DNA from 4 places in the Faecalibacterium sp. OF03-6AC genome. Region 3 is predicted to be linked to each of the others. Evidence: predicted binding sites of a transcription regulator. Region 3 holds the regulator's gene; each other region holds the start of a gene.
The links. The regulator HrcA, encoded in region 3, represses chaperone genes, less so after heat shock. The targets are predictions, from matches to a motif close to TGTTAGCACTCNNNNNNNNNGAGTGCTAACA.
Positions count from the first base shown of each region.

Region 1 (5,885 bases), on a different contig from region 3:
GCTCAAGGCCTCCGGTGCCTCCGGCGTGATCTGCAAGGGCGACGGTGTGCAGGTGGTATACGGCCCCAAGGTGGCCGTCATCAAGGCAAAGCTGGAAGATTATCTGGAAAATGTACCTAAGACCCCGGCGGCGCCCGCAGCACCCGCCCCGGCGGCCCCCGCAGCAAAGGATACCGTGCTGTCTGCCTGCCTGAACGGCACTGTAGTGCCGCTGGCCGAGGTGAAGGATGAAGCCTTTGCCAGCGGTGCACTGGGGGATGGCATTGCCATTGAGCCCACCGATGGTGAACTGGTGGCACCTGCTGACGGTGAGATCTCTTCCACCTTCGACACCCACCATGCCGTGGGCATGACCACCGTTGACGGCGCGGAGTTGCTGATGCACATCGGCATCGATACGGTCAAGCTGGGCGGAAAGCACTTCACCTACCTCGTCAACGAGGGCGACAAGGTAAAGAAAGGTCAGCCGTTGATCCGCTTTGAACTGGAAGCCATTAAGGCCGAAGGCTATCCCGTGACTACGCCGCTCATTGTCTGCAATACTGATGACTATGCCGCTGTCGTGGCTAAAGCCAGTGGCACCGTAAAGCAGGGCGATGCGCTGCTGGAACTGAAGCACTAAGCATTTCTCCCAAACTGTAAGGCAGGGTTGTTATAAAAGGGGGGCTGTTGCAAAAAAGCCCCAACAAAAAAATGAGATAGACTTCCCCAAAAGGGGTTGCCTATCTCATTTTTTTAGGATGAAGAAAACCACATGAGGGAGGAACGAAAAATGGATTACAGCGCACAGGATGCCCTGCCGCCTACATCAGCGGCTATTGATGCAATCACAGTTGGCGTTATAGGATCCGTTCCCGATTGACAATTTGGCTTTTGCACGAAAAAATACGGTGATTTGTATAAAAAAGATTCCATGGATTTAAAAAAGTATGATTCTTTTGCGGACTTTGGCACTCTGCTATGGACGCTGCTGATAAACGGCGCGGTATAGAACAGTGGCGTGCTCGGGAGAAGGCAAAAAAAGGAGAGCTGAAAGGCTCCCCGGAAAGCCCTTCAGAATGAGCGTCAAAAGCGATTTTATCAAAATGTTATAACAATATTGCCCCTGTCAGCTGTGTGGGATGAAACCAAAGCTGACAGGGGCATTTTTCAATGTGGAAGATCACTGCTTTCCCGAAGAACGGATTGCAAGTGCGTGCAGCTTCCGGCTCAAATCGGCCAGACACCATGCGATTGCCATACCGCCGGCAATTCCAAGAGCGGCCAGAAAGGTCTGCTCTCCGAAATGCCCTGCAGCAGACAAATCATTGGAGACGACTGCGTTCATGCAGTAGTAGAGGGTGCTTCCGGGAATGAGAGGAATGGCAGCGGTGATGAAGAAAGGCGTAGAGGGTGCATTGCAGCATCGGGCAAGAATTTCGGCATACAGAGCGGTACAGAAACCGGCCAACAGATTGGCAAGAAAGACGCTGCGCAGGGTGTTGGCGGCAAGAAGATAAGCCAGCCATGCCAGAAGTCCGCCTACACCGGCGGCGGGTAAGTAGCGCCGGTTCAGATTGAAGATCAGTCCAAAACCGACCGAACCAAGGGCAGCACTGAGCAACTGCGAAAAAACCTGTATCATGCGGAAATCCCTCCCATCAACCAGATGGCGGCCATTATGCCGAGTGCAAGGGTGGCGGCCATCAGAATGGCTTCCACCAGCCGAAGAGAGCCGGAAATAATGTCCCCAAGTAGGATGTCCCGGATGGAATTTGTCAGCATGATGCCGGGAATCAGCAGCATGATGATGCCAATCAGAACTTTATCGGCATGAAACTGCATCCCAAAGCGGCAGAGCAGCAGAGTGGAGACACCGCTGAGAAATGATGCTATAAACTGAAATTCTACGCCATTCATACAAAAAGGCGAGAGATAGCGCTCCATCCAGCAAATCAGAACGGCAATACCGCCGGCCAGCAGGCCGTCCCAGAGATTTCCACCAAAGAAAATGGCAAAACTGGAAGCAGCCAACACACTGCCGGTAAGATGCAGTTTTGGGTCCGGATGCTGTGCCAGAATGTCATTCAGCTGGCGCTGAAACTCTTCTATGGAAGGAGGTGCTGTGCAGATACGGCGGCTGAGCGCATTGAGCTTTTCCAATGTCAGCAGGTCATTGCTGGCAGCGTGACGCAGGCGGCGGGTCTCGGTCTGCGGCGGCAGCGAGGGCATGGTAAGCGTGACCACGATGCTGGATGTGATCACGAATACATTCACATCTTCTGCCCCATAGGCGATTGCGATCCGGTTCAAAGTGTCCTCAACGCGGAATACTTCTGCGCCACTGTTTTGTAAAGCTTCGCCCATTCGGACCAGAATGTGGAGAAAATGACTGATCTCGGTCTCTTCCACAATATCACGCTCTTTTCATCTCGGTTTCTACATTATTATAGCGGGTGGACCGGCAGAACGCAAGACGCTGCAAGGACAGAGAGACTTTTTGACAACTGCATTGTTTACGCGGGCAATGGATCGTCTGGTTCTGAAGAAACGGCTTGCATCCGTTCTGTCACAGCGAAAGACTACGATCAGAGAAGAAAAAATTGAATCCAGTGCAAACGATTTTGCCGAGAATTGCATGAAATATTATAAAAGTATTATTCTTTTATGAATTTTAGCACTCTACTATTGACACTGCTAATAAACAGTGTTATAACAGTGGCGTGCTCAGGAGAAAGGGGCATGAGGGAACCGCAAGGCTCCCGGGAAGACTCCGCTCCTGATGCACGATCTTGATTTTATGCCCGACCCGAACGCCGGGATTGGAGGGTTGTTTTATGTTTATGCCTGCTGTTTTCCATGAAAATCTGTTCGATGATTTCTTTGATCCGTTCTGGAACGACGGTGCGCTGGAGCGTGCAATGAATCGTGAAGAGCGTGAAGCCTTCGGCAAGCGCGGCGCAAACATGATGAAAACCGATGTGAAGCAGACCGCCGATGGCAACTATGATGTGGCTGTTGACCTGCCCGGCTGCAAGAAGGAAGACGTTCAGATGGAACTGAGCGACGGCTACCTGACCATTCAGGCCGTCCGCAGCCACTCCAATGATGAGAAGGACAACGATGGCCGTTATCTGCGCCGTGAGACCTTCTCCGGTACCTGTGCCCGCAGCTTCTATGTGGGTGATGCCGTGAAGAAGGAGGACATCCACGCAAAGTTCGAGGATGGCATCCTGCACATCGTGCTGCCCGCACCGCAGCAGCAGAAGGCTCTGCCTGCGAATCCCAATCTCATTGAAATCGAATAACGTTTGTGCACCGGTGTGAGGAACACCGGCGCATAGAACCAGCCCCCGGAGAACCGTAAAAAGCTCTTCGGGGGTTTTTGTGTTCTGACATCTCTACTTGATGGGATGAATTATTTCCGACTTGTCAGCCGGTTGAGCAGCATCACAGCCAGAACAATGACACCAATGACGAGAAGAATGCCGACCATGCCGATGAGCATCATGGGCAGGGTGGTCATCCACGAAGAAAGATGAAGCATAAGTGTACCTCCGTTAAGCCATCAGGGTCAGAATCAGGCCGCCTGCAATGACGGATGCGATCTGCCCCGAAACGTTGACGCTGATGGAGTACATCAGCAGGAAATTCTGGTTATCTTCTTCCAATCCCATCTTGTTGACCACACGGCCACTCATGGGGAAGGCGGAGATGCCGGCTGCACCGATCATCGGGTTCAGTTTTTTGCCTTCGGGCAGGAACAGGTTCAGCAGCTTTGCAAACAGCACGCCGCCTGCGGTATCAAAAACGAAGGCTACCAGACCCAGTGCAAGGATGAGCAGGGTATCGGGCCGGACAAACTTGTCAGCGGTCATCTGTCCGGCCACGGTCAGGCCCAGCACGATGGTGATGAGGTTTGCTAGCACATTCTGCGCGGTTTCGCTGAGGGCATTCAGTACGCCGCACTCCCGCAGCAGGTTGCCGAACATCAGAAAACCAACTAGAGCTACGCTGGCAGGAGCTACCATACCGGCAATGATGGTTACCACAATGGGGAACAGGATCTTCGTCAGCTGGCTGACATTGCCCTTTTCATAGGGCATCCGGATGCGGCGGTCCTTCTGGGTGGTCAGCAGTTTAATGACCGGCGGCTGCACGATGGGCACCAGAGCCATGTAACTGTACGCTGCCACCATGATGGCACCAAGGTACTGGGAGTTGAGGGTGTTAGCTACAAAAATGGCGGTGGGACCGTCCGCTGCACCAATGACAGCGATGGAAGCAGCATCCTTCAAATCAAAGAAGAAGCCTGCCAGAAACAGGGTGAAGAAAATACCAAACTGCGCTGCGGCACCAAAGAGCATGAGCCACGGCTTTTCCAGCAGGGGGCCAAAGTCGATCATAGCACCAATGCCGATGAAAAGCAGCAGGGGAAACAGCTCGTTGGACATGCCTGCTTCAAACAGGGCGGAAATGGGGCCTACGGTATCGCCCTGCGTGATGGCACCGGACAGCGGCAGATTGACCAGAATGGCTCCGAAGCCCATGGGCAGCAGCAGGCTCGGCTCCATCTTTTTGGCGATGGCAAAGTAGATGAGCAATGCACCAATGCCCCACATCACCACCATCTGCCAAGTCAGGTTTCCAAAATTGGAAAATAGACTTGCGAATGTGTTCAGAAAGTTCATAGTTTTCTTGCCTCCTATTGTGCTCCGGTACGGTGACAAGAAAAAAGAGACTCCTGCCACAGCACCTTGTCTGTGACAAAAGTCTCAAGCGAACACATGACATCGGGCATTTCTGCCGTGATGACGCTGCCATGCAGCAGTCTCCCGAAGAATAAGCCGGAACACTGCCCTTTACTCCCTTTTATCAGATGTATTAAAACAGAATATGGGAAAACTGTCAAGAAAAATACAGAAATCTTTTCTGTATCTTATGAGGGTCTTTCCGCTGTGGTTCACGCAAGCTGATTACAGCAAGGCCTTTCTGGAAGCTCACCGGGAGGCAATCACCCTGCACAAGGCGGCGAAAGCTGCCTTTGACGAAGCCGGGCTGCAAAAACTGCTGAAGGTCAAGGAGTTGGATGCAGAGTTCGCAGAACTTCTGACCAAATAGTGTTCACAAGCATAAACTCTTGAAATGCTTCTGTCATAATGTTACAATACATGCTAGATACGTTGGTATATATACTGTTCAAAAAGCTGCTGACAACAGGATGCGATCAAGGCTGCCATGAACTTCTTGAAACCTGTGCAATGGAAATAAAACGGAATGAGACCGTCTAGGGCGGAGAAAGATTGGATGAAATGAAAAACTCTGGAATGAGCGAAACCATGCGCTCCCTGACACGGAAAAGCGTCTGTGCGCTGCTGAGTCTGCTGCTGTTGCTGTCAGTCGTGCTCCCTGTGAAGGCTGTCGCAGAAACCGCCCCAATAAAGATCATCCGCGTCGGCTCGTTTGAGGACACCTTCAACTATTGCAACGAGAAGGGCGCAAGAAAGGGCTACGGCTACGAATTACTGCAGACCTTATCCGGCTATACAGGCTGGCAGTTCGAATATGTGACCTGCGACTGGTCAGACTGCTTCGAAAAGCTCAAAAACGACGAAATCGACATCATGGGCGGTATTTCTTATACGGAGGATCGCGCTGAGGAAATGCTGTTTTCGGACGAGCCGATGGGGGAAGAAAAATATTACCTCTACGTCGATCTTTCGCGTGCAGACATCTCCGCCTCCAACTTCAAAACGCTGAACGGCAAAAAGGTCGGTGTTCTGATGGGAACGGAACCGGAAGTGATGCTGACCGAATGGGAGGAAAAATACGGCATAAAAACGCAGCACGTCAACATCTCCAACAACGAGGATGTGAAGCAAAAGCTGGCAAACCACGAGATCGAC
Region 1 is NZ_QUEN01000006.1:65,163-71,047, reverse strand. Features, by position in the region: gene DXA66_RS08355 (PTS transporter subunit IIABC) at 1-622, shown strand, start outside; gene DXA66_RS08350 (threonine/serine exporter family protein) at 1,163-1,624, opposite strand; gene DXA66_RS08345 (threonine/serine exporter family protein) at 1,621-2,391, opposite strand; gene DXA66_RS08340 (Hsp20/alpha crystallin family protein) at 2,817-3,287, shown strand; gene DXA66_RS08335 (oxaloacetate decarboxylase) at 3,398-3,526, opposite strand; gene DXA66_RS08330 (sodium ion-translocating decarboxylase subunit beta) at 3,540-4,670, opposite strand; partial or broken gene DXA66_RS08325 (relaxase) at 4,951-5,097, shown strand; gene DXA66_RS08320 (ATP-binding protein) at 5,292-5,885, shown strand, end outside.
Region 1: a site for HrcA is predicted at 2,652-2,682, ahead of DXA66_RS08340 (Hsp20/alpha crystallin family protein). Genes of this name have one in related genera too.

Region 2 (5,885 bases), on a different contig from region 3:
ACACAGGAAAAGATCGCCCGCATCAACGAGCTGGCAAAAAAGAGCAAGACCACCGGCCTGACCGAGGCCGAAAAGGCAGAGCAGCAGGCCCTGCGCCGCGAATACATCGACGACATGAAGGCCAGCCTGCGCGCGCAGCTGGCCAACACCTCCATTCAGGAGCCGGACGGCACCATCCACAAGGTGACCCGCCGTGCCGACCTTGAGAACCCCCGCAGCTGAACGCACAATTTTGCGCACACTTTTTTGGAGGAAAACGCAGCCCAAAGCTGTGTTTTCCTCTTTTTTTGCACGGCGATCTGTGCTATACTATACTTGCATTGGTATGTGCTTTGTGTATGCCTGCTGATGTGTTTTCCCAAGGTGGCGTATCCCGGGCAAGGTGCACGGAAAAGGCTGTCTTTTGAAAAAATGATAAAGAGGTCATTTATTATGCTTACTGCAATTACGGGTATCAACTGGGGCGATGAAGGCAAGGGCCGCATGGTCGACCTCATCAGCCAGGAGTATGACATCGTTGCACGTTATCAGGGCGGCAACAACGCCGGTCACACGGTCAAGAACGAGCGCGGCAAGTTCGTGCTGAATCTGCTGCCCTCCGGCATCCTGCGTCCGAACGTGGTCTGCGTTATGGGCAACGGCATGGTCATCGACCCGCATCATCTGGACGGCGAGATCAACAAGCTGCGGGAGCAGGGCGTTGAGATCAGCCCGGCAAACCTGAAGATCTCCGACCGTGCAACCATCACCATGCCCTACCATGTGGAGCAGGACGGTCTGGAAGAAGCACGTCTGTCCAAGACCGGCGCACAGTTCGGCTCCACCAAGCGCGGCATTGCCTACGCTTACGGCGACAAGTACATGAAGAAGACCCTGCGCATGGGCGACCTGCTGCATCTGGACGACGCTGTGAAGAAGCGCCTCGTCACCATGGTGGATTCCAAGAATCTGGTGATGGAGGGCAGCTACAACGCAGCTCCCATCAGCGTGGATGAGATGTGGGCATGGCTCGAAAAGTATGCCGCCATCTTCAAGGATTACATCTGCGATGTGGGCCAGTATCTGGCCGATGCAGACGCTGCAGGCAAGAAGGTCCTGTTCGAGGCTCAGCTGGGCGCTCTGCGCGACATCGATTTCGGCATTTACCCCTATACCACCTCTTCCAACGTCATCGGTGCTTACGCTCCCATCGGCGCAGGCATCCCGGGCCACAAGCTGCACAACTCCATCGGCGTGATGAAGGCTTACTCCTCCTGCGTGGGTGACGGCCCCTTCACTGCCGAGCTGGCTATGACCGAAGAGGAAAAGCACGACCTGCGTGAGGCTGGCCACGAGTACGGTGCAGCCACCGGCCGTCCCCGCCGCGTTGGCCCCATCGATCTGGTGGCAAGCCGCTACGGCGTGTTCTGCCAGGGCTGCGATGAAGTTGCTCTGACCCTGCTGGACGTGCTGGACTACATGGAAAAGATCCCCATGGTCACTGCCTACAAGCTGACCGATGGCAGCACTACCACCCGCTTCCCCATGGGCGAAGCTCTGGACACCGCACAGCCCGTGGTGGAGTACCTGCCCGGCTGGCACTGCGATATCACCGCAGCCCGCAAGTGGGAAGATCTGCCCAAGGAGGCACACGATTACGTGGAATATCTGGAAAAGGCTGTCGGCTGCAAGATCACCTACATCTCTGTGGGTGCCGAGCGTGAGGCTTATATCCACCACGTGTGATCCCCTGCAAAGCTCCTGAATGATTCAGAAAAGGAAGCGTCACAGATGTTTGATATCATTACCGACAGCGCATGCGACCTGACGCTGGACACTGCCAAACAGCTCCAAATCGAGGTCGTGTCCTTCTATGTCTCGCTGGACGGCGAGCACTACCGCAAAGAAGGCAAGGAGATCGCCGTGCGGGACTTCTACCAGTTCATGGTGGACAACCCTTCGGCCTACCCCAAAACCAGCCTTGCTTCCATTGAGGACTTTGAGCAGGCATTCCGTGCCCATGCTGCTGCTGGCCGGGATGTGCTGTGTCTGGTGTTCACCAGCAAGATGAGCGGCTGTGTGGGCAGCGCCCGCAATGCCCGGGATCTGGTGCTGGAAGATTTCCCCGATGCCCGCATTGAGGTCATTGACAGCGCGGCGGCTACCGTTACCGAGTCCACCATGGTGGAAAACGCCGTGGCCATGCGGGACGCAGGCTGCACGCTGGACGAGACCGTGACATGGCTGGAAGCAGAGAAAGCTACCAACCAGATCTTCTTCACGGTAGGCAATCTGGACTATCTCATTAAGGGCGGCCGCATTGGCAAGGTGACGGGCCGTGCAGCCAACATGCTGGGCATCAAGCCGATGATCCTGTTCAAGGATGGCGAGATCTTCTCCGGCGGCGTGGCACGCGGCCGACAGAAGAGCTTTGAAAAAGCGCTGGAACAGCTGATGAACTATCTGGATGCCCACGGCGGCACCCCGGACGACTACCGCATCACCGTAGGCTACGGCTACGACGAAGAGGAAGGCAAGCGCCTGTGGATGCAGACCCGCGCGGCCCTGCGTGCAAAGTACCCCGGCGCACAGTGCGAAGTGGGCCTGTTGCAGATCGGCTGCACCATTGCCGTGCACACCGGCCCCTATGCGCTGGGCATGGGCGTGATGCGCCGCTGGAAAAAGCAGGGCTGAACGTAAAGCCTTGACAAATTTATAAAAAGTAACTATACTACAAATAGAAAAGGCACTGCGACAAGCGGTCAGCCCTTTTGGGTTATAGTTCTAAAACGAACCGTCACCGGCCAGGGTGGCGGTTCATCTTTTACCTTTTGTGATCCGCAGCGTGAACGTAAGCCCAAGCAGATGGAATGTAAAAGTAATAGGCATGACTCTCACCTCCTTTCGGAAGCGAGGGCTGAACCGCCTGCCGTTGTATGCAGTGCCTTGCTGCTTACAGAAGCAGCAAGTATAGAGTATCATATCATTCGACAAATTGCAAGGATGCACTGCACGGCTGAAAAGCTGTGTGGTGCTTTTTTGTTGAAAAAATTATGATTTGCAAACTTTTTATGAACCCTATTGACAAAGTGGGGAAACAGGAGTATAGTTTTAGCAGTCGAACAGATAGAGTGCTAAAACAAGCAAAACCAGTTCGGCAGGAGGTGCTTGAAACCGTGAAACAACTGAAGAATAGCCGCTGCTTCCCGTTCGGCAGCATCTCTGCACCGGGCTTTTAGCAGACGACTATCATGTCCGCTAAAATAAACCTTCCGGTATGAATGGAGGCTTGACTTTATGAATACCAATCAATATACGCAGAAAACGCTGGAAGCTCTGCAGGCAGCGCAGCAGCTGGCTGTGGAGTATCAGCATAACCAGCTGGAACCCGAACATCTGCTGCACGCACTGGCTTCGCAGGAGCAGGGTCTGATCCCGCAGCTGTTGCAGAAGCTGAATGTTGACCCCGGCAGTTTTGCTGCCGCCGTGGCCGAAAAGCTTTCGGCTCTGCCCCGGGTCTCCGGCTCCGGCCGTGACCCCGACAAGGTCTATATCTCGCAGGCTGCCGATAAGGTGCTCAGCGCCGCCGCCCGAGAAGCCAAGGCCATGAAGGACGACTATATCAGCGTGGAGCATGTGTTCCTTGGTCTGCTGGACGAGCAGACCCAGAACACCACCGAGTTGTTCCGTGCGTTCAGCATCACGAAAGATAAGTTCCTGCAGCAACTGACGGCTGTGCGCGGCAACCAGCGTGTGACCAACGACAATCCCGAGGAGACCTACAACGCCCTGCAGAAGTATGGTCAGGATCTGGTAGACCTTGCCCGCAAGCAGAAGCTGGACCCCGTCATCGGCCGTGATCAGGAGATCCGCAACGTGATCCGCATCCTGTCCCGTAAGACCAAGAACAACCCCTGCCTGATCGGTGAGCCCGGCGTTGGCAAGACCGCCATTGCAGAGGGTCTTGCACAGCGTATCGTGCGCGGCGATGTGCCCGAAAACCTGAAGGACCGCATCGTGTTCAGCTTGGACATGGGCGCTCTGGTGGCCGGTGCAAAGTACCGCGGCGAGTTTGAGGAGCGCCTGAAGAGCGTGCTGAACGAGGTGAAGAAGAGCGAGGGCAAGATCATCCTCTTCATCGATGAGCTGCACACCATCGTGGGTGCCGGCAAGACCGATGGTGCCATGGACGCGGGCAACCTGCTCAAGCCCATGCTGGCCCGGGGCGAGCTGCACTGCATCGGTGCCACCACGCTGGACGAGTACCGCCAGTATATCGAGAAAGACCCCGCTCTGGAGCGCCGCTTTCAGCCGGTACAGGTGGATGAGCCCACCGTGGAGGACACCATCTCCATCCTGCGCGGCCTGAAGGAACGCTACGAGGTGTTCCACGGCGTGAAGATCAACGACAGCGCCCTGATCGCAGCTGCCACCCTTTCCGACCGCTATATCACGGATCGTTTCCTGCCGGATAAGGCCATCGACCTTGTGGATGAAGCCTGCGCCATGATCAAGACCGAGATGGACAGCATGCCCAGCGAGATGGACGATCTGGCCCACCGCATCACCCAACTGCAGATCGAGCAGGTGAGCCTGAAAAAGGAGACCGATGCCCTGAGCCAGAGCCGCCTGAAGGATCTGGAAAAGGAGCTGGCCGAGCTGCAGGACAAGTTCCGCAGCATGAAGGCAAAGTGGGAGAACGAGAAGAACGCCATCGGCAAGGTACAATCCCTGCGTGAGCAGATCGAGCAGACCAACGCCGACATTGAAAAGGCCCAGCGCGAGTACGACCTGAACAAGGCCGCTGAGCTGAAATACGGCAAGCTGCCCCAGCTGCAGAAACAGCTGGAAGAGGAAGAGAAGATTGCCGCCGCCAAGAAGGAGGACAGCCTGCTGCGTGACCGCGTGACCGATGAGGAGATCGCCCGCATCGTGGCCCGCTGGACCGGCATCCCGGTGGAGAAACTGGTGGAGGGTGAGCGTGAGAAGCTGCTGCATCTGGACGATGTGCTGCACCAGCGGGTCATCGGTCAGGACGAGGCTGTGACCAAGGTGAGCGAGGCCATCCTGCGCAGCCGCGCCGGTATCGCCAACCCCAACCGCCCCATCGGCAGCTTCCTGTTCCTCGGCCCCACCGGCGTTGGCAAGACTGAGCTGGCCAAGGCACTGGCACAGGCCTTGTTTGACGACGAGCGCAACATGGTGCGAATCGATATGACCGAGTATATGGAGAAGTTCAGCGTCAGCCGTCTGATCGGCGCGCCTCCGGGATATGTCGGTTACGAAGAGGGCGGCCAGCTGACTGAGGCTGTGCGCCGCAAGCCCTACAGCGTGGTGCTGTTCGATGAGGTGGAAAAAGCCCACCCCGATGTGTTCAACATCCTGCTGCAGGTGCTGGACGATGGCCGCATCACCGACAGTCAGGGCCGCACCGTGGACTTCAAGAACACGGTCATCATCCTCACCTCCAATCTGGGCAGCGACATCATCCTGAACGATCTGGAGCAGCGCCGTGCCAACGGCTCCAACGAGCTGAGCGAGGAAGCAAAGCACCAGATCGACCAGCTGCTGAAGAGCAAGTTCCGCCCCGAGTTTCTGAACCGTCTGGATGAGATCGTCTACTACAAGAGCCTGACCAAGGACGAGATGCGCAAGATCGTGGATCTGCAGCTGCAGGATCTGCGCAAGCGCATGGACGAGGGCAAGCACCTCAAGCTGGAGGTCACCACCGCTGCCAAGGACTTCATCATCGATTCTGCTTACGACAGCGTCTATGGCGCACGTCCCATCAAGCGGTTCATCCAGAGCCGCGTGGAGACCCTGATCGCCAAGGCCATCATTCAGGGCAGCTATACCGAGGGCAACACCCTGACGGTAGACTGCGAGAATGGCGCTTTGACCCTGCG
Region 2 is NZ_QUEN01000008.1:106,190-112,074, reverse strand. Features, by position in the region: gene DXA66_RS10420 (DUF896 domain-containing protein) at 1-222, shown strand, start outside; gene DXA66_RS10415 (adenylosuccinate synthase) at 433-1,725, shown strand; gene DXA66_RS10410 (DegV family protein) at 1,771-2,673, shown strand; gene clpB (ATP-dependent chaperone ClpB) at 3,277-5,885, shown strand, end outside.
Region 2: a site for HrcA is predicted at 3,089-3,119, ahead of clpB (ATP-dependent chaperone ClpB). Genes of this name have one in related genera too.

Region 3 (5,885 bases):
ATCTGGCTGCTCATTGCGCTGGACAGCTCGATCTTTGCCTTCTCGGCAGCTTCCTTCAGACGCTGCGCAGCCATCTTGTCCTTGCGCAGGTCGATGCCGTTCTCGGTCTGGAAGGCATCTGCCATCCAGTTGATGATGCGCTCATCGAAGTCATCGCCGCCCAGATGGGTATCACCGTTGGTGGCCAGAACCTCGGTAACGCCGTCGCCCATCTCGATGATGGACACATCGAAGGTGCCGCCGCCCAGATCGTAGACCATGATCTTCTGGTCTTCTTCCTTATCGATGCCATATGCCAGAGAAGCGGCAGTAGGCTCGTTGATGATACGCTTGACGTTCAGGCCTGCAATGGTGCCTGCGTCCTTGGTAGCCTGACGCTGGCTGTCGTTGAAGTATGCAGGAACGGTAATGACAGCCTCGGTAACAGGCTCGCCCAGATAAGCCTCGGCATCAGCCTTCAGCTTCTGCAGGATCATAGCGCTGACCTGCTGGGGAGTGTACTCCTTGCCGTTCAGGGTCACCTTGTGGTCGGTGCCCATGAAGCGCTTGATGGAAGCAACGGTGTTCTCAGGGTTGGTGATGGCCTGACGCTTTGCCACCTGACCAACCAGACGGTCGCCGGTCTTGGTGAAGCCCACCACAGACGGGGTGGTGCGTGCACCCTCAGAGTTTGCGATAACAACGGGCTCGCCGCCCTCCATGACAGCCACGCAGCTGTTGGTAGTACCAAGGTCGATGCCAATGATCTTACTCATAATGAAAACTCCTCTCGAAAGAACAAATCTTATTGTTTATGTGATGCTCAGATGTTTGTAAGCGGATGTTATATTCAAAACCCTTTCGGGTTTCTGCTTTGTTATTCGGCCACTACAACGGTCGCATGGCGGACGATCTTATCGCCCAGCTTGTAGCCCTTCTGGTAGACGGTGATCACGGTGCCGCTCTCCTGTCCATCCGGGGCGGGGATCTGCTGCACTGCGTTCATGAAGTTGGGGTCAAAGGGCTTGCCCAGCGCTTCGATCTCCTCCACATGGAGGGCATCCAGCGCCTTGGCGGCCTTGTCCAGCGTCATGGTCACGCCCTTTTTGTAGTTCTCGTCGGTGGTGGGGGCATTTGCTGCCATCTCCAGCGTGTCCAGAATGGGGATGATCTGGTTCACCGCAAAGGAAACGCCATCGTTGAACTTCTGGTCGGCTTCGCGGGTGGAGCGCTTGCGGTAGTTCTCGTACTCCGCTGCCATGCGCAGCAGCTGGTCTTTGGCCTGTGCGGCGTTGGCTTCGGCAGCATCCAGCTTTGCCTTTACGGCTTCCAGCTCACGGGCCTTCTTGTTGAACCAGCCGCCATCCTTCTTCTTGTCATCCTTCGGGTCGGCAGCTTCAGCAGCAGGTTCCTGTTCGGGTGCTGCCTGCTGGGCCTTTTCCTCGGGAGCCGTTTCGGGCTGCTCCGCTTCCTGAGCCGGAGCCGTCTTTTTTGCTTCTTCGCTCATTCCAGATCCTCCTTATAGATCACAGTCCGCCGCGGTACGGCAGCCTGCGGGGTGTCTTTTCGTTTGCCGCTCATGCCCTCGCCCAGCTGGTCTGCAAAGTAATGCAGCAGCGGCATCAGCTTCTGGAAGGGCATCCGGGTGGGGCCGATCAATGCAATGGAGCCCCACAGGCCTCCGCCCACCAGATACCGGTCGCTCACGATGCACAGGCCCGGGATCTGCGGTTCCAGATCCTCGCCCAGCAGCACGCTCTCACTGCGTTCTGCCGGAGGTGCGATCAGGCCAGCGGCCTGCTCCTCGTCGTTCAGCAGGGTGAGGATGTCGCCCACCTTGCCGTCCAGCTGGGGCCAGTCCAGCAGATACTGCTCGCCGCCCAGAAATACGTGGGGCTTGACGGAATCCTGCAGGATGGCCGCTGCCGCGCTGATGACAGGCACCAGCTCCGGGTCGATCTGGCTGCACAGCTCTGCCAGCAGCCGGGTGGAAAGATCCACCGGCGCTACAAAGGTAAGGTTGCGGTTCAGCAGTGCGGCAAGTGCTGCCGCATTCTCGCGGGAGAGGCCGGTGCGCACCCGTGCCACACGGGTACGGACGTAACCGGCTGTGGTAACGGCCAGCACAGCCGCTGCGCTGCGGCCCACCTGAACCACTTCATAGTGGGCGATGCACAGGTCTTCGGCACATGGGGTGCTGACGGCGGCGGTGCAGCCGCTGATGGCGGCCAGCGCCTTGGCGGCACCTGCGGCCAGCTTTTCCGGCTCATGGTCGAGGCTTGCGAACACCGCATCCACACGGGCGCGGGTCACACGGTCCAGCGGCTGATCGTCGGCAAGCAGATTATCAAGGTAGTAACGGTAGCCCTTGGCACTGGGCACACGGCCCGCGCTGGTGTGGGGCTGCTCCAGCAGGCCCAGCTTTGTCAGCGCCGCCATCTCATTGCGAAGCGTTGCGCTGGAAACTGCCATGTCAAAGTAGTTTGCCAGCACGCTGCTGCCAACAGGCTCGCCTTCGAGACCATACAGCGCCACGATCGCCTGCAAGACTCGCTGCTTGCGTGCATCCATCGTCATAGCGCCTGCCTCCTTTTTGCGTTCGCTTTGTTTGTTTAGCACTCCTTGTTCCTGAGTGCTAAGACCATTATAACCAATTTTCCGGTGCTGTCAAGCCCCTTGGAAAAATGTTTTAAAAGATTCATAATTCTGTCATAAACGAAGAAAGCGCCCTCCTTATTATAAGGAAAGCGCTCTGGCATGTTCTTTACTCTTCCATCTGCCTTGCCAGAAATGCCGCTGCCACATTCACGGCCTTGAGCTGGGCGGCATCCGGCGTGGCCGTGCGGTCTTCGGTCAGCAGGGCCACCACTCCGGTCACATCGCCCGCCGCAATGATGGGTGCGGCGCACAGTACTGCTCGGGGCGAGCCCTCGCAGGGCAGGATGCACTTTTCGGCAATGCCCTCGCTCTGGTACAGCCTGCGGCCGTCTATCAGCTTTTCCATCGGCTGGCTGATGCTGCGGTCGGCCAGCTCCCGTCGGCCGGAGCCGCTCACCGTCAGGATGCGGTCACGGTCGGCCACCAGTGCGGTCAGTGCAAAGCTTTTGCTGAGCACCTCGGTATACTGGGCCGCTACTGCGTTCATCTCGCCAATGGGCGAATACTTTTTAAAGATCACCTCGCCGTCGCCCGTGGTGAAGATCTCCAGCGGGTCGCCGCGGCGGATGCGCTGGGTGCGGCGGATCTCCTTGGGGATCACCACCCGGCCCAGCTCGTCGATGCGTCGCACGATTCCTGTTGCTTTCATGTTTTTGCTCCTCCGTTTCCTTAAAAATGCCTGCAGCACTAGTATCTGTCAGGCCGGGCCATTTATACCTGCTGCCTCCGCGCAAAAAGACCTGCACGGAAAGCTGCCTCTTCGTTGCGTTTCCGGCAGGGTTCTGCTACAATGATACAAAAAGCCGTTTTCATAAGCACAGCACCCCGCTTATGAAGACAGATCCTAAAATTCTGCTGAGAAAGGCAGGTGTCCGGATGCCGAACATCCTCATTCTGGGCGGCGGTGCCGCCGGTCTTGCATCCGCGCTGGCGGCGGCACAAAGTGCCCCCGCTGCACAGGTCATTGTGCTGGAGCGCAACCCGAAGCCGGGCAAAAAGCTGCTCGCCACCGGCAATGGCCGCTGCAATCTGGATAACACCGGCATTGCACCGGAGCTGTATTTCACCGCCGACCCGGCAGCACTCCGTCCGCTGCTGGATGCCGTAAATACCGCCGACCCGCTGCGCTGGTTCCGTGCGCTGGGGCTTTACACCCGCACCGACGAGGCGGGCCGGGTGTATCCGTACTCCAATCAGGCGGCGGACGTGCTGGCCCTGCTGGAGCACCACCTTGCGCAGCACCATGTGCAGCTGCGCACCGGCTGCACCGTGCGCACCCTGAGCCAGAGCCGCAGCGGCTACGCCGTGCAGTTCGAGACGGCAGAGGGCTCTGCCGAAACGCTGCGCGCCGATGCCGTCATCTGCGCCATGGGCGGCGAGGCAGGGCCGCAGTTCGGCACCGACGGCTTTGGCACCCGGTTCGCCGCCCAGTGCGGCGGCAGGGTGGAGCCGCTGTACCCCTGCCTGACCGCCCTGCAGTGCGCAAAGCCCAGTAAAGCGCTGGCTGGCATCCGTGCCAAGGCAGCAGCATCCCTGCTGGACGGTGCCCGTGTGCTTGCCTGCGAGAACGGCGAGGTACAGTTCACCGATTACGGCCTTTCCGGCATCTGCATCATGCAGCTGTCCGGCCTGCTGGCCCCGGGCCGCGGCCCCAAGGCTCCTGCTGTGGAGCTGGACCTCTTCCCGGCAGTGGACGAAACCGCACTTGCCAGCCTGTTTGCGGCCCACGCCGCCCAGACGGCAGGGGGCAGCGCCGTTGACTTCTGGCTGGGCCTGCTGAACCAGAAGCTGGGCCGTACTGTGTGGTCTGCCGCCGGGCTGCAGGACAGCGACGCGCCTGCCGTGCTCACCGCCGGACAGTGGCAGAAGCTGGCCCACACCGCCAAGCACTGGCGCTTTGAAGGGCTGACCCCCTGCAGCTGGAAGCAGGCCCAGACCACCGGCGGCGGGCTGGCCCTGCGGGAGGTGGATCAGCACTTCCAGTTCAAGGGCTGTCCGGGCCTTTACTTTGTGGGCGAAACGCTGGACTGCGCAGGCAGCTGCGGCGGTTTTAACCTGCACTGGGCGTTCGGCTCCGGCCTTGTGGCCGGGCGCAGCGCTGCAGGCCATGCTGCAGCAGGCCGTGCTCTGCCAAAAGCCTCCGCGCCCGTAAAGAGCAGAAAAAAGCCGCACAGGTAAAAATGAGCTTTAAATTTTCAACAAATGCTTGACATCTTGTGCAGATCGCATTATCATAAAGACAATAAAAGTTTGTTCAGAGAATCGAGCAGAACAAGCAAGGGGAGAGTCGAAAGGCCCTTTTGTTTGTCCTGCTCTTTTTCTTTTATTCGGCAAACGGAGCGATCAGGAGGTTTTTATGCTGGATGTAGCAATTATCGGCTGCGGTGTCATTGGTGCGGCAGCAGCCTATGAGCTGTCCCATTACCCGCTGCAGACCGCCATTTTCGAGGCTGAAAATGACGTGGCAGACTGCACCACCAAGGCCAACAGTGCCATTCTGCACGCTGGCTACGACCCCGAACCGGGCACCCGGATGGCACGGCTCAACGTGGAGGGCTCTGCACTGGCCAAGGAGATCTGCGCCCGTCTGGATGTGCCGTACCTGCAGTGCGGCAGTCTGGTGCTGGCCCTCAGCCCGGAAGAGCTGCCCCACCTGCAGAAACTGTATGAGAACGGCATCGCCAACGGCGTACCGGGCATCCGGCTGCTTTCCGCAGAGGAAACGCTTTCCATGGAACCGAATCTGGCCCCCACTGTTGTTGGCGCGCTGTATGCGCCCAGCGCCGCCATCGTCAGCCCGTGGGAGTTTGCGCTGGCAATGGCAGAAGTGGCTGTGCGCAATGGCGTGGAGCTGCACCGCAGCTGCCCTGTGACCCACATCGAAAAGACCGCCGGCGGCTGGGCACTGACCACCCCCTCCGGAATTGTGGAAACGCGCTATATCATCAATGCGGCGGGTGTCTCGGCGCAGGCCGTGCACGATATGGCCGCACCCCACAAATTTACCATCCAGCCCACCCGGGGCGAATACTACCTGCTGGATAAATCCGAGGGCAGCCGTGTGCACCACGTCATCTTCCAGTGCCCCAACGAAAACGGCAAGGGCGTTCTGGTGGCCCCCACCGTCCACGGCAACCTGATCGTCGGCCCGAACGCCGCCCCCGTGGAAGGGGACGATACCGCCTGCACCGCTGCCGGGCTGGCCTTCGTCAGCGCCGCAGCGCGCCGCAGCGTGCCGAACATCCGCT
Region 3 is NZ_QUEN01000004.1:164,244-170,128, reverse strand. Features, by position in the region: gene dnaK (molecular chaperone DnaK) at 1-755, opposite strand, end outside; gene DXA66_RS06415 (nucleotide exchange factor GrpE) at 857-1,486, opposite strand; gene hrcA (heat-inducible transcriptional repressor HrcA) at 1,483-2,556, opposite strand; gene DXA66_RS06405 (stage V sporulation T C-terminal domain-containing protein) at 2,744-3,286, opposite strand; gene DXA66_RS06400 (aminoacetone oxidase family FAD-binding enzyme) at 3,514-4,815, shown strand; gene DXA66_RS06395 (NAD(P)/FAD-dependent oxidoreductase) at 4,994-5,885, shown strand, end outside.

Region 4 (5,885 bases), on a different contig from region 3:
CATGGGAGAGCAGGTGCCCAGCAGGGTCTGCAGGATACTGCGCCGCTTTTCCTGTTCGTTAGGAGCGGTGCGGTTGTACTCCCAGCACAGTTGCTTTGCACGGTTCTGTTCCTCCGTGGGGGTGTTTTCATAGCCGCTGACGTAGGCGGCAGGGCGTTTCATAATATCCAGAGCGTTCATCGTGTTTGTCCTTTCCATACAGTGTTTTTTCAAGGATTATACCACATTCTCTGTCGGTGTGTAATAGGCTGCTTTTCCTCATTTGTTTGTCCGCTTGATCTTCTCCATCGCTTTGCCCTTAGCCAGCTTGTCCAAATAGCGGATCTCCTTCATCAGCGGCTCTTCGATGCTCTCCAGCTTTACGCCGCAGATGCTGCCCTTTATGAGCACCCGGTCCGGATTGAGCTGCGGAGCATCTCGAAAGAAATCTCCATACAGCGTTCCATTCTGCACCGCAGCCTCAATTTGCGGGGCGCTGTAACCCGTCAGCCACCCAATAATTTCATCTACTTCTGCCTGCGTCCGCCCCTTGCGGACTGCCTTTGCCACCAGCATAGGATATATTTTTGCAAATGGCATGGAGACGGCCCATCGGGTCGATCTCCGGCAGTATTTTTGTTATCGCGTATTAAAAAACAGCCGGAACGACTTTCTGCTGCGCTACATCGATGATGCCGTATGTATTCAGTCTGAGTTTTGGAATGACCGGAAGGCTGACGAAGGCGAGGGTCATAAAGATGCCGATATCTTCCGCTACACCATGTGCCTTGAGGGCATCGTTCAGCGCCTGCATTTTCGCCGCAACGCTCTCTGCGCTTTCGGTGCTCATCAATCCGGCCACCGGAAGCGCAAGTTCTGCCACGACCTGTCCATCTGCCACAAACGCAAGTCCGCCTTTGTTTTTCCGCACGGTGTTGCCGGCCAGCATCATATCGGTATCGTTGTCCCCTGCCACAATCAGGTTATGGGAATCATGTGCGATGCTCGATGCAACGGCTCCGCATTTCAGGCTGAAGTTCCCTAAAAAGCCAATGCCCACATGGCCGGAGTGATGATGCCGCTCAAAAACGGCCAGTTTTACGATGTTGTGTTCCGGGTCCACACCGGGAGCCTTGCCCGGCTGCCGTTGGAACGGGATGATTTTTTCCTCCGTAAGCAGCTCGCCCCGGTTCAGGCAGATGACACGCTCCTGCTCCCCGCTTTCCCGAAGTTCCAGGTCCTGCAGTGTGATCTCATCCAGATCAAAGGAATCCATAACGTGGGAAAATCTCACACGGTCGATGTCAAGCGGTGCGGGTTTCAGCGTTTTTCCGTGCTCGGCCACCAGCGTGCCATTCTTGTAAACCTGTTCGACCGTAAAGGATTCCAGATCAGGAACCACAACCAGATCTGCCCGGTACCCCGGTGCTACGGCACCGCGCTGCTTGAACCCAAAATACTGTGCCGGGACCAGCGTTGCCATTTTGACGGCCACCGCCGGGTCTGCCCCCAACCGGATCGCTTTACGGATGTTGGAATCGATGTGTCCGCTGTCCAGCAGGTCACCGGGGTGCTTATCATCCGTCACCAGCATACAGCGGCTGCAATAAGGCTCCCGGAACAGCGGCATCAGGGCCTCCATATTTTTGGCAGCCGTTCCTTCCCGGATCATGATATATTGTCCGCGCCGGAGTTTTTCCATGGCTTCCTCAATGTTGGAGCACTCGTGATCAGACTGAACGCCTGCCGCAATATAAGCATTCAGGTCCTTATCGCTCAAGAGCGGTGCGTGTCCATCCACAATCTTTCCCGCTTCGGTGCAGTCGCGGATCTTCTGCAGGATCTTCGGGTCACAGCGCACCGTCCCATAGGCATTCATCAGCTCTGCAAGCCCCAGCACACGGGGATCGCCGTAGTAAGGCCGGAGCTGTTCTGCGTTCAGCACCGCACCGGATTCATCCAGATCCGTGGCCGGAACACAGGAGGGCAGCATGAAATAAACCGAAAGGGTCAGATTTTTTGTCGTTTCCAGCATAAAATCCAAGCCTTCCAGCCCAGCAACATTCGAGATCTCGTGTGGGTCTGTGACCACCGCAGTGGTACCGTGGGGCAGCACTGCCTGCTCGAAAGCCGGACCACAGAGCATGGAGCTTTCGATGTGGATATGCCCATCGATCAGGCTCGGGCAGACATATTTGCCGTGCAGATCAACTTCTTTCCGGCCATGATACGTGCCCACGCCCACGATCGAATTTCCGCTGATGGCAATATCAGCGGTGTCGATCTCATCGGTAAACACATTGACGATTCTTGCATTTTTCAAAACCAGATCGGCCAAAGCATCTCCTCTGCCTGCCGAGATCCGGCGTTTCAGCTCATCAGACTGCATAGAAGCATCTCCTCTCTCTGAAGTTCGATTTTCTCACCTGTGGATCGGTTCTGCCCTTATTCTACCACGCCCTGCCGCTGCGGAAAAGATGTCGGGAAACAAAAATGGCCCCGGAGGGCTTGTTACAGCTCTCCGGGGCCACTTTATGTGCGTTGTGCCTTGGCGCACACGACCGGCGTTTTACTCGATCTCGATCAGGTTCGGGTTCTCAGGCAAAGCCTTCGTCTGCTGAGGAGCAGGCAGCTCGACGTGCAGGACGCCATCCTCGAACTTTGCGTGGATGTCTTCCTTCTTCACATCGCCCACGTAGAAACTGCGCGCGCAGGTGCCGGAGAAGGATTCGCGCCGCAGATAGCGGCCCTTCTTATCCTTTTCGTCGCTGCTGTGGCTGCGCACTGCCTGAATGGTCAGGTAGCCGTCGTTCAGATCCATCTGGACGTCTTCCTTCTTGCAGCCCGGCAGGTCAACCGCTACTTCGTAGCCGTTGTCCGTCTGTTTGACATCGGTCTTCATCATGTTTGCACCACGCTTACCAAAGGCGCCACGAGCCTCACGGTTCATAGCACGTTCCAGTGCAGCGTCATTCCAGAACGGATCGAAGAAATCATCGAACAGGTTTTCATGGAAAACAGTCGGCATAAGCATAAATCATTCCTCCAATCCCGGCGTTCGGGTCGGGGCAAAAAATCTGAAGCGTCCATTCAGAAGGGCTTTCCGGGGAGCCTAGCGGCTCTCCTTTTGCCCTTCCTCCTGAGCACGCCACTGTTATAGCACCGTTCATTAGCAGTGTCAATAGAAGAGTGCTAAAATTCATAAAAGAATAATACTTTTATAAAATCCTATGCAATCTTTTCAAAATTCAGTCGCATCATCGCATTTTATATCATCTTGGCAATCATGAAGCACAACAGCTCATACCCTTCCCGGATATCCTCCGGCAGACGTTTCAAAGTCTCGTCCCGCAGTTCCTGCGGCATCCCGTAAAAAGCTTCGGCAATGCCGCCGGTGATGCAGGCAAGGGTGTCGCTGTCGCCGCCCAGAGAGACCGCATTGCGAAGTGCATCCTCAAAACTGACGCTTTCCAGAAAAGCAATGATTGCTTCCGGCACAGTTTCCTGACAGGTCTCCACATGATGATAGGTCGGCCGAATTTCATCGCAGGTACGGTTCAGGTCATAACCGAAGGTCTGCTCCACATATTGTTTGATTTCCGGCTTGCTGTGGCCGGTACGGGCCAGAAAAATCACTGCCGCCGTGGCCTGCGCGCCTTTGATGCCCTCCGGGTGGTTGTGGGTGACTTCAGCGGTCACTTTTGCCATTTCCAGCGTTTTGTCCAGCGTATCGAACAGCCAGCCCGCTGCCGACACCCGCATAGCCGAGCCGTTACCGAAACTGCCATAGGGATTCGGATTTTCTGCGTGCAGCCACCGGCGGAACATCCCGCCGTAACCGGCATGAGGGTATGTTTCTCCCCAAATGCGCATCTCGCTCTTTGTTTCTTCAAATGTTCTCTCCGGGATGCCCTTACCTGCAATCAATCCCCGTGCCACCGCAGCGGTCATGACGGTATCATCGGTGAAGTGCGATTTCTCGCTCAGCAGCGGAAAATCCTTGTGCTTGTAATTGTTGTGGTCAAATTCATAGGGACTGCCCACGATGTCACCCAAGATTGCTCCTAACATGGCTGTTTCCTCCCTTATCTATGATGCCGCTTCTGGAAATCAGCTTCGATTTGTTCTTTCCACTCTGCGCCGATGGCCGCGCAGCAGGGTGCCTCCCGCATCCGGGAAACCGTCTCGCTGACAACGTGGTAGTTGACCGCCACGCCCTGTGCGTCATTCTCGAACCGCACAGCCCGGTCGGACGAGATGCCGAAGCGGGCAGCTTCCTTCACGGCGTCCATGTTGGCACCGAGGAACAGGAACTCCCAGCCGTACTGCTCTTTTTCCCGCTCGATCATCCGGCGGATCTTCTCATAGCTAAACCGTTTGCTGGCGTTTTCCAAGCCGTCCGTGGTGATGACAAAGATGACCTTTTCGGCACGCTCGCTCTCCGGCAGATGGCGCTGAATGTTCGCCATCTTCTCCACGCCGTAGCCAATGGCGTCCAGCAGCGCCGTACAGCCCCGGACGTAGTACACGGTGGAGTCCTTCAGCCCCCGCTCGTCAATGAGCCGCAGCAGCCGGGTGGTGAAGCTTTCACCGAGATTATCCATCAGGCTTTCCAGACTGCGGGCTGTCCTGGGTGCCGCGGCGGGTGCCGGAACTGCACCTAGCATCGGCACGGCGGCATCTTCTTCCAGAAGCCTCCGCCGCTCTGACAATTCCCTGCGCCGACGGCCAAATCCGTAGCTTTCATCGTTCTGTGCTACATAGTGGTCGTCAATGTACTCCTCCACCGAGGCGAACAGCTTCCGGCTCACGGCCAGCGAGTCCCGGTCGTAAAGCACCAAATACACGGTCAGGTCATGCTCCATGACGTACTGTGTGATGGTGTCCACCGCAATGCGGAAGGCCTGTTCTTTGGGGTAGCCATAGTTTCCGCTGGACAGCAGCGGAAAAGCCACGCTCTCACAGTGGTACTCTGCGGCTAATTCCAATGCGGAGTGGTATGCACCGGCTAATTGTTCAGCTTCGCCGAACCCGCCGCCGTGCCACGCTGGGCAGACTGCATGGAAAATATATTTTGCGGGCAGACCGAATGCCGGAGTACACACGGCTCTGCCCAAATCGCAACGGCCGATGGCTTCGCAGGCGGCGGTCAGCTCCTGCTCCCCTGCCGCCTGATAAATGGCACGGCTGGTGCCGCTGCCCTGCAAAAGGTTCCGGTTGGCCGGGTTGACAATGGCATCCGCCGCCACTTTGGTGATGTCATTGCGGATCATCAGAAACGGCATGGTGGTTCCTCCCTCACATGGTTTTCTTCATCCTATCACATCCGGCGGGGCGGTGCAAGGGGTGCTCTTGTTTCCTGTCCGCGCAGCTATTATAATAATAGGTATCGAAAGAAGGTGAGCTTCCTGCACGACATCTGGAATCCATGGCACGGCTGCGTCAAGTGCAGCGAGGGCTGCCAGAACTGCTACATGTATTTTCTCGACCGGATGCGGGACCAGAACGGAGCCGAGATCTACAAAACGAAAAGCGGCTTTTCCTATCCGCTCCAGAAAGACCGCACCGGACACTACAAAATCCAGAGTGGTGAGCAGATCCGGGTCTGCATGACCTCGGATTTCTTCTTGGAAGAAGCCGACCCGTGGCGGGCTGAGGCATGGGACATCATGCGCCAGCGCAGCGATGTGGTGTTTTTTCTGCTCACCAAACGGCCGCAGCGGGTACGGGAGTGCCTGCCGCCGGACTGGGGCAGCGGTTGGGACAACATCTTTTTCAACGTCACCTGTGAAAATCAGCGCCGCGCCGATGAGCGCATTCCCATTCTGTTTGACCTGCCCTTCAAGCACAAGGGCATCATGTGCGCACCCTTCATCGGGCCAGTAAGCATCCGGCAGTACCTTACC
Region 4 is NZ_QUEN01000006.1:92,552-98,436, forward strand. Features, by position in the region: gene DXA66_RS08500 (sugar O-acetyltransferase) at 1-180, opposite strand, end outside; gene DXA66_RS08505 (DUF2200 domain-containing protein) at 259-579, opposite strand; gene ade (adenine deaminase) at 629-2,368, opposite strand; gene DXA66_RS08515 (Hsp20/alpha crystallin family protein) at 2,549-3,013, opposite strand; gene DXA66_RS08520 (ADP-ribosylglycohydrolase family protein) at 3,247-4,050, opposite strand; gene DXA66_RS14550 (macro domain-containing protein) at 4,065-5,264, opposite strand; gene DXA66_RS08530 (DUF5131 family protein) at 5,379-5,885, shown strand, end outside.
Region 4: a site for HrcA is predicted at 3,147-3,177, ahead of DXA66_RS08515 (Hsp20/alpha crystallin family protein). Genes of this name have one in related genera too.